4 regions of the Mesorhizobium sp. WSM4846 genome follow, and region 2 is predicted to be linked to each of the others. Evidence: predicted binding sites of a transcription regulator. Region 2 holds the regulator's gene; each other region holds the start of a gene.
What was found. The regulator LexA, encoded in region 2, represses DNA repair genes until DNA is damaged. The targets are predictions, from matches to a motif close to TGTTCNNNNTGTGTTCNG.

Region 1: parE (DNA topoisomerase IV subunit B) is a predicted target of LexA. The motif match lies at 1,179-1,196, and genes of this name have one in related genera.
Region 3: dinB (DNA polymerase IV) is a predicted target of LexA. The motif match lies at 1,214-1,231, and genes of this name have one in related genera.
Region 4: AC0L15_RS32295 (DNA recombination protein RmuC) is a predicted target of LexA. The motif match lies at 1,461-1,478, and genes of this name have one in related genera.

What each region holds. Positions count from the first base shown of each region.
Region 1 covers NZ_JBVVPZ010000030.1:23,353-26,560, forward strand. Annotated here, with positions in the region: gene AC0L15_RS22585 (GGDEF domain-containing protein) at 1-999, opposite strand, end outside; gene parE (DNA topoisomerase IV subunit B) at 1,267-3,208, shown strand, end outside.
Region 2 covers NZ_JBVVPZ010000015.1:14,656-17,863, forward strand. Annotated here, with positions in the region: gene AC0L15_RS14800 (ComEC/Rec2 family competence protein) at 1-1,031, shown strand, start outside; gene lexA (transcriptional repressor LexA) at 1,025-1,777, opposite strand; gene AC0L15_RS14810 (molybdopterin molybdotransferase MoeA) at 1,882-3,087, opposite strand; gene moaC (cyclic pyranopterin monophosphate synthase MoaC) at 3,087-3,208, opposite strand, start outside.
Region 3 covers NZ_JBVVPZ010000067.1:14,877-18,084, reverse strand. Annotated here, with positions in the region: gene AC0L15_RS31700 (hypothetical protein) at 1-347, shown strand, start outside; gene AC0L15_RS31695 (GNAT family N-acetyltransferase) at 471-935, shown strand; gene dinB (DNA polymerase IV) at 1,289-2,530, shown strand; gene AC0L15_RS31685 (FAD-dependent oxidoreductase) at 2,631-3,208, opposite strand, start outside.
Region 4 covers NZ_JBVVPZ010000074.1:2,015-5,222, forward strand. Annotated here, with positions in the region: gene fmt (methionyl-tRNA formyltransferase) at 1-442, opposite strand, end outside; gene AC0L15_RS32285 (plasmid stabilization protein) at 473-778, opposite strand; gene def (peptide deformylase) at 861-1,406, opposite strand; gene AC0L15_RS32295 (DNA recombination protein RmuC) at 1,512-2,768, shown strand; gene AC0L15_RS32300 (GFA family protein) at 2,773-3,177, opposite strand.

The DNA.
Region 1 (3,208 bases), on a different contig from region 2:
GCGCAACGGACCAAGCTGGGTGGCGACGACTTCCGTGCCGAAGGCGACGCTGATCTTGCTCGCAATGTCGTAAGCCTTCTCTTCAGTCATCCGCGACATGACCAGCACGAATTCCTCGCCACCCAGCCGGAAGGCGTCGACGCCGGTCCTGGAGTATTTTCTGATGACAGCGGCGAAGCGGCGCAGAACCTGATCGCCGACCGGATGACCGAATACATCGTTCGTCTTCTTGAAATGGTCGAGGTCGAACATGGCGACAGACATGAATGGGCCGAAAACCCGCTCACCGTAGAATGCCGTTAACGCCCGCCGGTTCATCAGCCCGGTCAATGGGTCGGTCATGGTCTCGGCCTTCAGTTCGATCTGCGCCTGCAAATGATGCAGGGAGAGCGTCAATGCGCCGAGCCCCGTCATGCAGGCGACCGCCACGGCGGAATTCAACCGTTCGGCCCAGTTGTCGGGCGCAACCCCGAGCACCCATTGGCCCTTGACCAGCAGGACCGCGCCGCAAAGTCCGAAGGACAGCGCACAGACGCCGCTCAGGAACGAAACGACCAGCAATATCCGGCGATCATGACCACCTTTGATCCAGAACATCACCCCGATAAGCGAGAGCAGCGCCGTTACCGTCGCGTAGGTGACGATGAAGCCGACGCCGTCAAAGCCCAGCGACGTCGCGCCTGCGCAAACCGCCATCGCAGCCAGGGTCGGCAAGATGGCGCGCCTGTAGTCGTGGACGCCGAGATACTGCATGGCCGACAGGCAGAGGGTCAGAAGGCCCAGGCTGAGAAGCGCAAGTACAATCTGGCAAAGCCAGGGGCTGGGATGCTTGGCATAGTGCCAGAACAAGACCACATGTGCGACGAGCACGAGAATGCCGCACGCCACCGTCAGCACAAAGCGTGCCTGAGGCGCGGTGCACCAGATCGCAAACAGGGTGATGCTGAGGCACGTGCCCGACAGCGCTGCCGCAAGCAGGAGCGAACTGTAATCCAACATGCGTAAGCGACAGCCTCTTCTCGGGTTCTGCCGCATTCTAGGTCAGCAGCAATCCGCGAATACCCTTTTTCGGCCAACCTTCCGGCGTAACCTCCGGACAAGGTTTACAAAGCGTCGATGCCCTCGGCCCATTTCCGCCGCTTGGTTGTCGAATGGTTTTGCAGTAAGAGGCTCTATCCTCGAACGTAACGGGAACCTCCGTCGCCTGCCCGCAAAAAGCGTGGCAGTATCGGGTGGTGATTCGCAGCATCGCAATCCAGGACCAGCATGAACGACAGCAACGATCTTTTCGGCAATCTGGACAAGCAGCCGCAACCGGTTCGCGCCACCGCACGCCCGGCCGACCCGCTGGTGCAGGCGGCGAAGCGCCCGGCATCCCGCGACGGCAGCGAGAGCTACAGTGCCGCCGACATCGAGGTTCTGGAAGGGCTGGAGCCGGTGCGGCGGCGGCCCGGCATGTATATCGGCGGCACCGACGACAAGGCGATGCACCATTTGTTCGCCGAGGTCATCGACAATTCGATGGACGAGGCGGTCGCCGGCCACGCGACTTTCATCGATGTCGAGCTTTCGGCCGACGGATATCTGGCGGTGACCGACAATGGCCGCGGCATTCCGGTCGATCCGCATCCGAAATTCAAGAAGCCGGCGCTCGAAGTCATCATGACGACGCTGCATTCCGGCGGCAAGTTCGACAGCAAGGTCTACGAAACCTCGGGCGGCCTGCACGGCGTCGGCGTCTCCGTCGTCAACGCGCTGTCGGACCATCTCGAGGTCGAGGTCGCGCGCGGCCGCCAGCTCTATCGCCAGCGCTTTTCGCGCGGCGTTCCGGTGACCGGCCTGGAACAGCTCGGCGAGGTGCATAACCGGCGCGGCACCAGGATACGCTTTCATCCCGACGAGCAGATCTTCGGCAAGGGTGCTGCTTTCGAGCCGGCGCGGCTCTATCGGATGACGCGCTCGAAGGCCTATCTGTTCGGCGGCGTCGAGATCCGCTGGACCTGCGACCCGTCGCTGATCAAGGAGAAGGACACGACGCCGGCCAAGGCCGAGTTCCATTTTCCCGGTGGCCTCAAGGACTATCTGAAAGCCTCGCTCGGCGACGAATTCCAGGTCACCCGCGAAATCTTTGCCGGCAAAAGCGACAGGCAAGGCGGCCACGGCTCGCTCGAATGGGCGGTGACCTGGTTCGGCGGCGACGGGTTCCTCAATTCCTACTGCAACACCATTCCGACCGGCGAAGGCGGCACCCACGAGGCCGGCTTCCGCAACGTCTTGACCCGCGGCCTGCGCGCTTATGCCGAGCTGGTCGGCAACAAGCGTGCTTCGATCGTCACCTCGGAAGACGTCATGATCTCGGCGGCGGGCATGCTGTCGGTGTTCATCCGCGAGCCGGAATTCGTCGGCCAGACCAAGGACAGGCTGGCGACGATCGAAGCGATCAGGATCGTCGAGGCCGCGATCCGCGACCCCTTCGATCACTGGCTGGCCGACAACCCGCAGGAAGCTTCGAAGCTGCTCGAATGGGTGATCGCGCGTGCTGACGAGCGGGTTCGCCGCCGCCAGGAAAAGGAAGTCTCGCGCAAGAGCGCGGTGCGCAAGCTGCGGCTGCCCGGCAAGCTCGCCGACTGCACGCAGAATGCCGCGGCCGGCGCCGAACTCTTCATCGTCGAGGGCGATTCGGCCGGCGGCTCGGCGAAACAGGCGCGCGACCGCGCCAGCCAGGCAGTGCTGCCGCTACGCGGCAAGATTCTCAACGTCGCCAGCGCCGGCAACGACAAGCTGGCTGCCAACCAGCAGATTTCCGACCTGATCCAGGCGCTTGGCTGTGGCACGCGGTCAAAATACCGCGATCAGGATCTGCGCTACGACCGGGTTATCATCATGACCGACGCCGACGTCGACGGCGCCCACATCGCTTCGCTGCTGATCACCTTCTTCTATCAGGAGATGCCGAGCCTGGTCCGCGACGGCCATCTCTACCTGGCGGTGCCGCCGCTCTACTCGATCCGCCAGGGCGGCAAGGTCGCTTATGCCCGCGACGATGCGCATAAGGAAGAACTTCTGCGCACCGAGTTCACCGGGCGCGGCAAGGTCGAAATCGGCCGCTTCAAGGGGTTGGGCGAAATGATGGCCGCCCAGCTCAAGGAAACCACCATGGACCCGAGAAAGCGCACGCTGCTCAGGGTCGATGTGATCGACGCCGAGG
Region 2 (3,208 bases):
GACGGTCACCGGCCGCTTTCGTCACGCGCAAGCTCGTCGCTGGGGCAGGCACCATCGCAATGACCTCCATCATTGCCGGCAGCGCCACCGCGCTCTTCGCCATCTGGCACTTCCAGCGCGTCTCGCCGCTCAGCCTGTTCGCCAATCTGGCGGTCATGCCGATCGTCACGATCGTCATGTTCCTGGCCGTCCTCAGCGCCTTGGCAATGCCTTTCGGCCTCGACGGCCCTTTCCTCTACATGATGGGCAAGGGCCTGACGGCGATGATTGCAATTTCGGGATGGATCTCGGAGCGTTCGCCGGTCGATGCAGTCGGCCTGATTTCGTTGCAATCGGTTCTGCTGGTGACGGTCGCCCTGGTCATATCCACGATGGCGACGACGTGGCTGCGGCTTGCGGCACTTCCCTTTGCGCTCGCCGGCCTGCTGACGATTTCCGAGACGCGCACCCCCGACGTGCTGATCTCGGAGGATGCGCATCTGGTGGCACTGCCGATCGGCGGCGGCGAACTTGCCGTCAACCGGGTGCGTTCGAACGAATTCACCACCGACAACTGGAAACATGCGCTGGTTTCAACAACGATCGTCGAGCCGGAGACATTCGAAAAAGGAGATGTGCGGTTCGACATCGCCGATCCGGCCGACCTGCCGCCGGGAGCGCCTTTCACCTGCACTGCCGGCCTATGCCTGGCCCGGCATCCGTCCGGCGCGCTCATCGCGCTCGCCGACAACCGTAAAACCGCGCGGCCGGCCTGTGCCTTTGCGGATTTGATCGTCATCGACGATGCCACAGCCTATTACAAACCCTGCCGCAACCCGCTGGTTCTCGTCGTCACCAAACGGCAGCTCGCTCGCATGGGCAGTGCCGCCGTCTTCTTCGATCCGCTATCGGCGACGACGCCCGCAGAAATCCGTTTTGCCGTCAGACAGCCATATAGGCCTTGGCATGAGCAGCGGCGGTTTTCGCGCGAGGCGAGGGGCCTGCCGCCATACCGCAGGGCCGAGAAACCCAGGAAGCCTGCCGTTCAGTAACGCCGGATCAGTCCGACGAGCTTGCCCTGCACCTTGACCCGGTCCGGCCCGAAGATGCGCGTCTCGTAGGCCGGATTGGCGGCTTCCAGTGCGATCGAGGCACCTTTGCGGCGGAAACGCTTCAGCGTCGCTTCCTCCTCGTCGACCAGAGCGACAATGATCTCGCCAGGCTGGGCGGTGTCGGCGTTGCGGATGATGACCGTGTCGCCGTCGAAGATGCCGGCCTCGATCATCGAATCTCCCTTGACCTCCAGCGCGTAGTGCGTGCCGCCGGTGATCATGTCCGGTGGCACCGAGATCGAATGCGTCTGGTGCTGGATGGCGTCGATCGGCACACCGGCAGCGATGCGGCCCATCACCGGTATGGAGACAGTGGCAACGACGTCGTCGTCATTGCCGGCCGCACGCATGCGCGAAGGCGCCGGCTTGATCTGCCGTCCGAGGCCGCCCTGTCCAAGGCCGCCTTGCCCAAGGCTGCCTTGAATGACGCTCGGCGAGAATTTGCGCGCCGCATTGAGGCCCGGCGCGATCGAATCGGGCAGGCGCAGCACCTCCAGCGCGCGGGCGCGGTTGGGCAGGCGGCGAATGAAACCGCGTTCCTCCAGCGCCGTGATCAGCCGGTGGATCCCCGATTTGGAGGCGAGGTCGAGCGCTTCCTTCATCTCGTCGAACGAGGGCGGAATGCCGCTTTCCTTCAGCCGCTCGTGGATGAACATCAGCAGTTCATGTTGTTTGCGTGTCAGCATCGCGACCCCCAACAGAATCAGAAAAACAAACCCAGAACAAACACTATCTGTTCCAGTTGTGTTCCGCAACCATTTAAAGTTTAATGAATGTGTTGACGCTTTGTTCAGCGTAGCATCAGCACGCTGCAGGCGGTGCCCGCTGCGGCCGCGGGAGCGAATGGCTCGCGCACGACCAGTCCGTTGGCGTCGGCCAGCATTCTGAGCATCGAGGAATCCTGGATACTGAACGGCGTTGCCTCAAGCGTGCCGGCTTCTTCCTTCACCACCGCGCGTACATAGTCCTGTCTGAGATCGTTGGCCGGCATGGCGGCGCCAAGCCGCGCCTGACGCATGTCCTGGCGAAAAGCGCGGCCGCCGAGCCGCGCCAGCAGCGGCTTCAGAAAGAGTTGCGTGCAGACCAGGCTGGCCACCGGATTGCCGGGCAGGCCGATGCAGCGGATGTCGCCCAGCCGCCCGAACATCAGTGGCTTGCCGGGCCGCATGGCGATTTTCCAGAAATCGAGCGCCATGCCTTCACCGGTCAGCACGTCATGGACGAGGTCGTGGTCACCGACCGAGGCGCCGCCCAGCGTGACGATGATTTCGGCGCCTGCGTCGACGGCTTTCGTCACCAGCGCGGCGATCGCCTCCTTGCGGTCGGCGGCGATACCGAGATCGAGTGCGCTGGCGCCGACCAAGCGGGCCGCGGCGGCGACGCCATAGGCATTGGAGGAGATGATCTGGTCGGGGCCAAGGTCGCTGCCCGGCGGCAGCAATTCGTCGCCGGTAGCGATGATGGCGACCAGCGGCCGTTTCACCACGCTGACCTGCTGATGGTTGGCCGACGCCGCCAGCGACAATGCCGCCGGATCAAGCAGGCGGCCTTTCTCCAGCAGCAAGTCGCCCTTCGAGAAATCGAGCCCGAGGCGGCGGATGTTGCGGCCTTCAACCGTCGGCGCGGTCACTTCGATCATGCCGCCGCCGAGGTCGCGGACATTCTCCTGGATGACAATGGTGTCGGCGCCTGCGGGAAGCGGCGCGCCGGTGAAGATGCGCACGGCCTGCGCCGGGCCGACTGTCCCGGCAAAGCCGCGTCCGGCCGGCGCCATGCCGATCACCGAAAGTCTCGCGGGCACGGACGCGACATCGTCGGCCCGCACGGCATAGCCGTCCATGGCCGACGCGTTGAATGGCGGCTGGGTGCGGAGCGCCATGAGCGGCCCCGCCAGCACGCGGTCGGCGGCGTCCATCAGGGCGACGCTTTCAGCCTGCAAGGGCGCAGCATCCGCAAGCAGGCGCTCGAGCGCCTCGGCGACCGCAAGCAGCGCCATTATTGGCCTGCCCCCTGGGCATCCGCCTTGTAGTCGCCGGATTTGCCGCCGGTCTTTTCCACCAGCCTGATGCCGGAGATCGCCATGCCGCGATCGACCGCCTTGGCCATATCATAGATGG
Region 3 (3,208 bases), on a different contig from region 2:
TCGCCCGCGATTGCGGCTATAGCGGCGACAGCCCGGCCATGCTCGCCGCATTCGCCGCTATCCGCCTCGACGGCATCGGCCGGGCGCGCCTCGGCCATGGCCAGCGCAAGGCGCTGGTCGACCGGCTGAAGCTCGGCGAGGCCTTGTTCCTGGCGGCGATCCGCCCGGCGCAATCGGCCGAGGAGGCGCTCGAGGACGCCGCCCGCTTCATTGCCTGTTATCGCAACATGCCGCGCTGGCGCCAGGAAAGGCGCGGCGCCGATCTCGCCCGCGCCAGGCAGCAGATCCTGCTGGCGCGCTTCTTCCGCCGCTACAGCCACCGCCTCTGGTCACGGCAGGCGGCGTAAGGTGGAGGTCGGCGAGGCCGGCGCCGCGAATGCCTGGCGCCGGTCGCCCCGCACCACGACGCGCCTGTCGCGCATGGCTGGACCGCACTTGCCGTCACCAAATCCAAACCGTATGTCCACTCGATGAGCGAGATCAAATTCCGTCGCGCGCAAGCGCCCGATCTGCCGGCAATTGTCGCACTGCTCGCCGACGACGCGCTCGGCGCCGGCCGCGAAGACCCGTCGACGCCGCTCGTGCCGTCCTACCTCGATGCCTTCCGAGCAATCGATGCCGATCCCAACCAGCTGCTGGCCGTGGCCGTGGCCGTGGAAGCCGGACAGGTGGTCGGAACCCTGCAGCTCAGCTTCATTCCAGGGATATCGAGGAAAGGCGCCTGGCGCGGACAGATCGAAGGCGTTCGCGTCGCGCGGCAATGGCGGTCTCGCGGCGTCGGCAAGCAGATGATCGAATGGGCGGTTGCGGAATGCCGTTCGCGCAACTGCAGCTTCGTTCAGCTCACGACCGACAAGAGCCGACAGAAGGCGCACGCTTTCTACGAGGCCCTCGGTTTCACCGCCAGCCATCTCGGCTATAAGATGGGGTTGTAGCGCTCGATCGGCTGATTGCCGAAGTCGGCGCTGGCCCTCATCCGCCTGCCGGCACCTTCTCCCCGTATAGTGACGGTCGAAGGTGCTGGCCGCAGCGTCGGCACCCGTTTCTGCAACGCTGGAGATTGGCGAAACCATCCATGAGAGCGTCCCTTCCCCCCCGTCGCCATACGTCCCTATACGGGGAGAAGTGCCCGGCAGGGCGATGAGGGGCAGCGCAAACCTGAAGCGATTGCCCTGCGCCCTGCCCTCCATACTCCTTGACAATCCGCCCCATTTGTTCTCTTTATGTTCCACAAAAACCCACCCTCAAGATAATGCGGCGTTCGAACCGCCGCGGGCGGACGGGCCGGATGGACGCCAACATCCTCCACGCTGATCTGGACGCCTTCTATGCCTCGGTCGAACAGTTGCTCGACCCCGCCCTGCGCGGCATGCCGATCGCCGTCGGCGGCGGCGTCGTGCTTGCCGCGTCCTACGAGGCCAAGGCTTTTGGCGTGCGTGGCGGCATGCCGGGGCGGCTCGCGCGGGAACTCTGCCCAGGGCTGATTTTCGTCGGCGGCCATTTCAAGGATTATCAGCGGCTCGGCGATGCGGCTATTCAAGTGCTCGGCGATTTCACGCCGGTGGTCGAGCGGATCTCCATCGACGAGGCCTTTGCCGACGTCGCCGGCTGCACCCATCTGTTCGGCCCGCCGGCCGAGATCGCGACAACCATCCGCCGCCGCGTGCGGGCCGAGCTTGGCTTGCCGATCTCGGTCGGCGTGGCGCGCACCAAGCACCTGGCCAAGATCGCCTCGCAGGTGGCCAAACCCGACGGGCTGGTGGTGGTCGATCCGCGCCACGAGTTGGAGTTCCTTCACGATCTGCCGGTCGAGCTGATGTGGGGCGTCGGTCCGGTCACCAGGGAGCGGCTCGCCGGCATAGGTGTGCGCACCATCGGCGAGTTGGCGAAGACCAATGGTGGGGCGCTGGAGCGTCTGCTCGGCCCGGCGGCGGGCGAAAAACTCAACGCGCTGGCCTGGAACCGCGATCCGCGCAAAGTCGAGACGCAGCGCCGGGCGCGATCGGCCGGCGCGCAATCGGCACTCGGCAGGAAGCCGGCCGAGGCAAAAATCTTCGTTCCCACCCTGCTGCATCTGGCCGATAGGGTCGCCACCAGGCTGCGGGCGAAATCGCGGCCCGGCCGCACGGTGACGGTCCGCGTCCGCTTTGCCGATCTGCGCTCGGTGACGCGCTCGATCACGCTCGACCAGCCGATTTCGGCAACCGCGATGCTGGCCGAGATCGCCGAGACGCTGGTGCGCAAGGTGCTTGTCGATCATCCGCACGAAAAGACCATCTCGCTGCTGGCGATCGCCGTGTCGCATCTGGAAAAGCAACCGGCCCTGCAGCTGGAACTGCCGCTCGGCCTCGACGACGACAGCCGCCGCCCCGGCACCAGCAAGGGCGCGGCACGCTGGACCGTCGACCGCGCCATCGACAAGATCCGCGACCGTTTTGGCTGGGAGGCGGTCGGCTATGCCTCGGTCACCCTCGGGCAATCGCGCTCGGTCCCCGACGCGTTTCGCGAGCTGGCCGAAAAGGAACTGTAAGGGAGTAGGGGAGTAGGGGAATAGGGAAATTGGCCCCTACTGCCCTACTGCCCTACTGCCCTACTGCCCTACTGCCCTACTGCCCTACTGCCCTACTGCCCTACTGCCCTCCCAGCGGCGCCACCGCCGGTCCGTTCAAAGCCGTGCCATCGATTGCAAAATGCGAGCCGTGGCAGGGGCAGTCCCAGCAGCGCTCGAGGGAGTTCCAGTGTACATGGCAGCCGATATGCGTGCATGCGGCCGAGCGCTTGTAGAGCGTGCCGTCGTCATCGCGAAATGCGGCGATCTTGCTGAGCCCTTCGCGGACGATGGCACCTTCTCCCGGTCGCAGCTTATCGACGGAATCGATCTCGCCAGGCGCGATATATTCGGCAAAACTCTTGATCGCCGTCGCATTCTCCGACAGGTAATCGCCGATCGCGCCTGCCGTCTTGCGCGACGGCTCGTAGAGTTCGCGCCAGGGACTTTCCTCCTTCAGAATCAGGTCTGAAAGCAACAGGCCGGCGACAACGCCATGGGTAATGCCCTGGCCGGAATCCCCGGTCGCCACAAAGACGCGGCTGTCGCCAGGATTGCGGCCGATGAACCCCGCATAATCGACGGTCTCCATCACCTGCCCGGACCACCGGTTGATTTCCACGCCGACATCGGGCACCAGCCTTTTGGTCCAGGCCGTCA
Region 4 (3,208 bases), on a different contig from region 2:
CGGTGTCCAGGCCCTCTTCCATCCGCATCACCATCATGCCTGTCTCGGTATCGCCGGCCATGATGGCGCGCTGGATAGGGGCGGCGCCGCGCCAGCGTGGCAACAACGACGCGTGACCATTGAGGCAGCCGAGCCGCGGCGCCTCGAGAATGGGTTTGGGCAACAGCAATCCATAGGCGACGACGACGGCGACATCGGCCCGCAAGGCGCGGAACGCCTGCTGCTCGGTCTCGTTCTTCAGCGACACCGGCGTCCGCACCTCGAGGCCCAGCCGCTCGGCCTCGCGCTGCACCGGCGACGGCGTCAGTTCCAGCCCGCGGCGACCGGCGGCGCGCGGCGGCTGAGTGTAGACGGCTCCAATCTCATGTCCGGCATCCGCGATCGCCCGCAGCGTCGGCACCGAGAATTCGGGCGTACCCATGAAGATGACGCGCAAGGGCATTTTGTTCCGGGTCCGGTCTTCGTCTGGCCGTTAAGTCGGCTCAGTCGAAGTCGCGAACTTTGCGGGTCGGCGACCGAAGTCGCGTTTCCTTTCTGCTTCGATTTCGTCCATGATCTTGGCGAATTCATCGCCAATTGCGTTTTCAGCAGCGAAAGTCGCGCGAATGGCGTCCCATGCCGAAAGACCCGGCTCCAGCCTGGCTTGCCTTTCGGCGACCATGCCTTCGCGCAGAAGAGCTATCGCCTTGCCCGACAGGCTCTGGCCGCTCTTACGCGCCGCCTGCTCGATTTCCCGCTTCAAGGGTTCGGGAATATTTCTGATCAGCATGTCGCTCATCGGCGTCTCCATTTCCTGATCTGGAACAGGGGTCCCGCCAACATCTTCGAAAGGTTCAGCATCAAACTGCGCGAGTATCGCCCTATCCCACTAACTTGCCCGGCGCCTTGCTGCCTGATGGTTTGTCCCTGGCGAACTTCTTGAACTTCTTCACCACCATGTCGCGCTTCAGCTTCGAGATGTGGTCGATGAACAGAACGCCGTTGAGATGGTCGATTTCGTGCTGCAGGCAAGTCGCCATCAGCCCTTCGGCCTCGATCTCCTGCAGCTTGCCGTCGCGATCGAGATATTTCACCCGCACGGCGGCAGGGCGCTCGACCTCGGCATAGTAATCGGGGATCGACAGGCACCCCTCCTCGTAGACCGAGCGCTGATCGGCGCTCTCAAGAATCTCGGGATTGATGAAAACATGCGGCGCCGGCGGCTCGTCTTCCTTGGCGAGGTCGATCACCAGCATGCGCAGCGGTTCGCCGACCTGGATCGCCGCCAGACCGATGCCCGGCGCATCATACATTGTGTCCAGCATGTCATCGGCCAGTTTGCGCAAAGCGCCGTCGATGCGCTCAACCGGTTTCGAAACCTGGCGCAGGACGGGATCGGGAAGGATGATGAGCGGCTTGATCGACATGGCGTCTCACCTAAGACCTCGCACGAAAAGCGTCAACCGGGGCATTTGCAGCGGCGTTCACCTTTTGATCTGTGTCGTCAGGCCGAATCATCTATGCTGTCCGATATGAACGACCTGACCACCATCCTGTCCGAACCGATCGCCCGGCTCGGCGCCACCACGATCACGCTCGGCCACGCGCTGGCATTCGGCGCGGTCCTGTTCCTGGGCCTGTTCGTGGCGCTCGTCGTCGCGCTCTGGCGCTCGGCCAAGGCGCGTGCGGTGGCTGCCGCGGAAGCCGCCGACCACGCCCGCGACGCCGAGGCGCGGATGGCCGGCATCCTGGCAAGCCAGGCCGAGATGCAGGGCCGCATGGGCGCGATCGCCGAAGTGTTCGGGGCGCGGCAGGCCGAACTCACGCAGTCGATCGGCCAGCGTCTCGACGCGATGACCGGCCGTCTCGGCCAGACCATGACCGAGCAGACGAAATCGACGCATGAAAGCCTCGCCAAACTGCAGGAGCGGCTGGCGGTCATCGATATAGCGCAAGGCAACATCCAGTCGCTCGCCAGCCAGGTCGTGCAACTTCAGGCAATCCTCTCCAACAAGCAGACGCGCGGCGCCTTCGGCCAGTCGCGCATGGAGGCGATCGTCGCCGACGGCCTGCCGCACGGCGCCTATGAATTCCAGGCGACCCTGTCGAACGGCAGCCGGCCCGACTGCCTGGTGAAGATGCCGAATGGGGCGCCCGCACTTGCCATCGACGCCAAGTTTCCGCTGGAAGCCTGGAACGCCATCCGTGCCGCCGAAGGCGTCGATTTGCAGAAGGTCGCAGCACAAGCGTTCCGGCGCGACATCGAGGTGCATGTCCGCGATATTTCCGACAAATACCTGATCCAGGGCGAGACGCAGGACACCGCCTTCATGTTCGTGCCGTCGGAATCGGTATTCGCCGAGATCCACGAGAATTTCGAGGGGATTGTCCACAAGGCGCACCGCGCCCGCATCGTCATCGTCTCGCCGTCGCTGCTGATGCTGTCGATCCAGGTCATCCAGGCGATTCTCAAGGACGCCCGCATGCGCGAGCAGGCGCATTTGATCCAGGGCGAAGTCATCCGGCTGATGGAGGATGTCTCGCGCCTCGACGAGCGGGTGCGCAAGCTGCAGAGCCATTTCGGCCAGTCGGCCAAGGATATCGACGATATCCTCGTCTCGACGTCTAAGGTGACCAAGCGCGGCCAAAAGATCGAGGCGCTGGAGTTCGGGGCGCAGCCGACGGAGGGCGACGCCGGATGGGGCAGCGCGAAGACCGAAGCGGGTGCGCGCGTCGCCGATTCCAAGACCGGCCAACTGCGGCTAAGGGTCGTCGAAGGCGACGACTGAGAGGCTACTGCTCCTCGACGATCGTCGTGCCTTCGAACTCCGGCAGCCAAGGCAGCGCCGAGCGGTGCCAGATCTGTTTTCTCGGGATCAGTTGTTCGCGCTGCCGCGCCGTGCCGACCCTGATGCCGTAGACTTTCGGCCCGTCGCCGACCGACGTGGCATAGAGGTGCGTACCGCACTCGCCGCAAAAGGCCTGGGCGCGCCTGGCGCCGCTCGCTGCGGTCTTGATGTAGATCTTCGGCGTGCCTCTGGTGATCCGGTAGTGCTCCTCCGGCGCCGGCACGGTCACCCGAAACGCTGTTCCGGTCAGCTGCTGGCAATCGATGCAGTGACAAATACTGGTCTTGTCCAGATCGACCTCCGCCTTGTAGGTAATGGCGCCGCAATGGCACCCGCCGTCGATTTTCATCTTCGTTCCTCCCTTCAGCCGCGCCTCGACG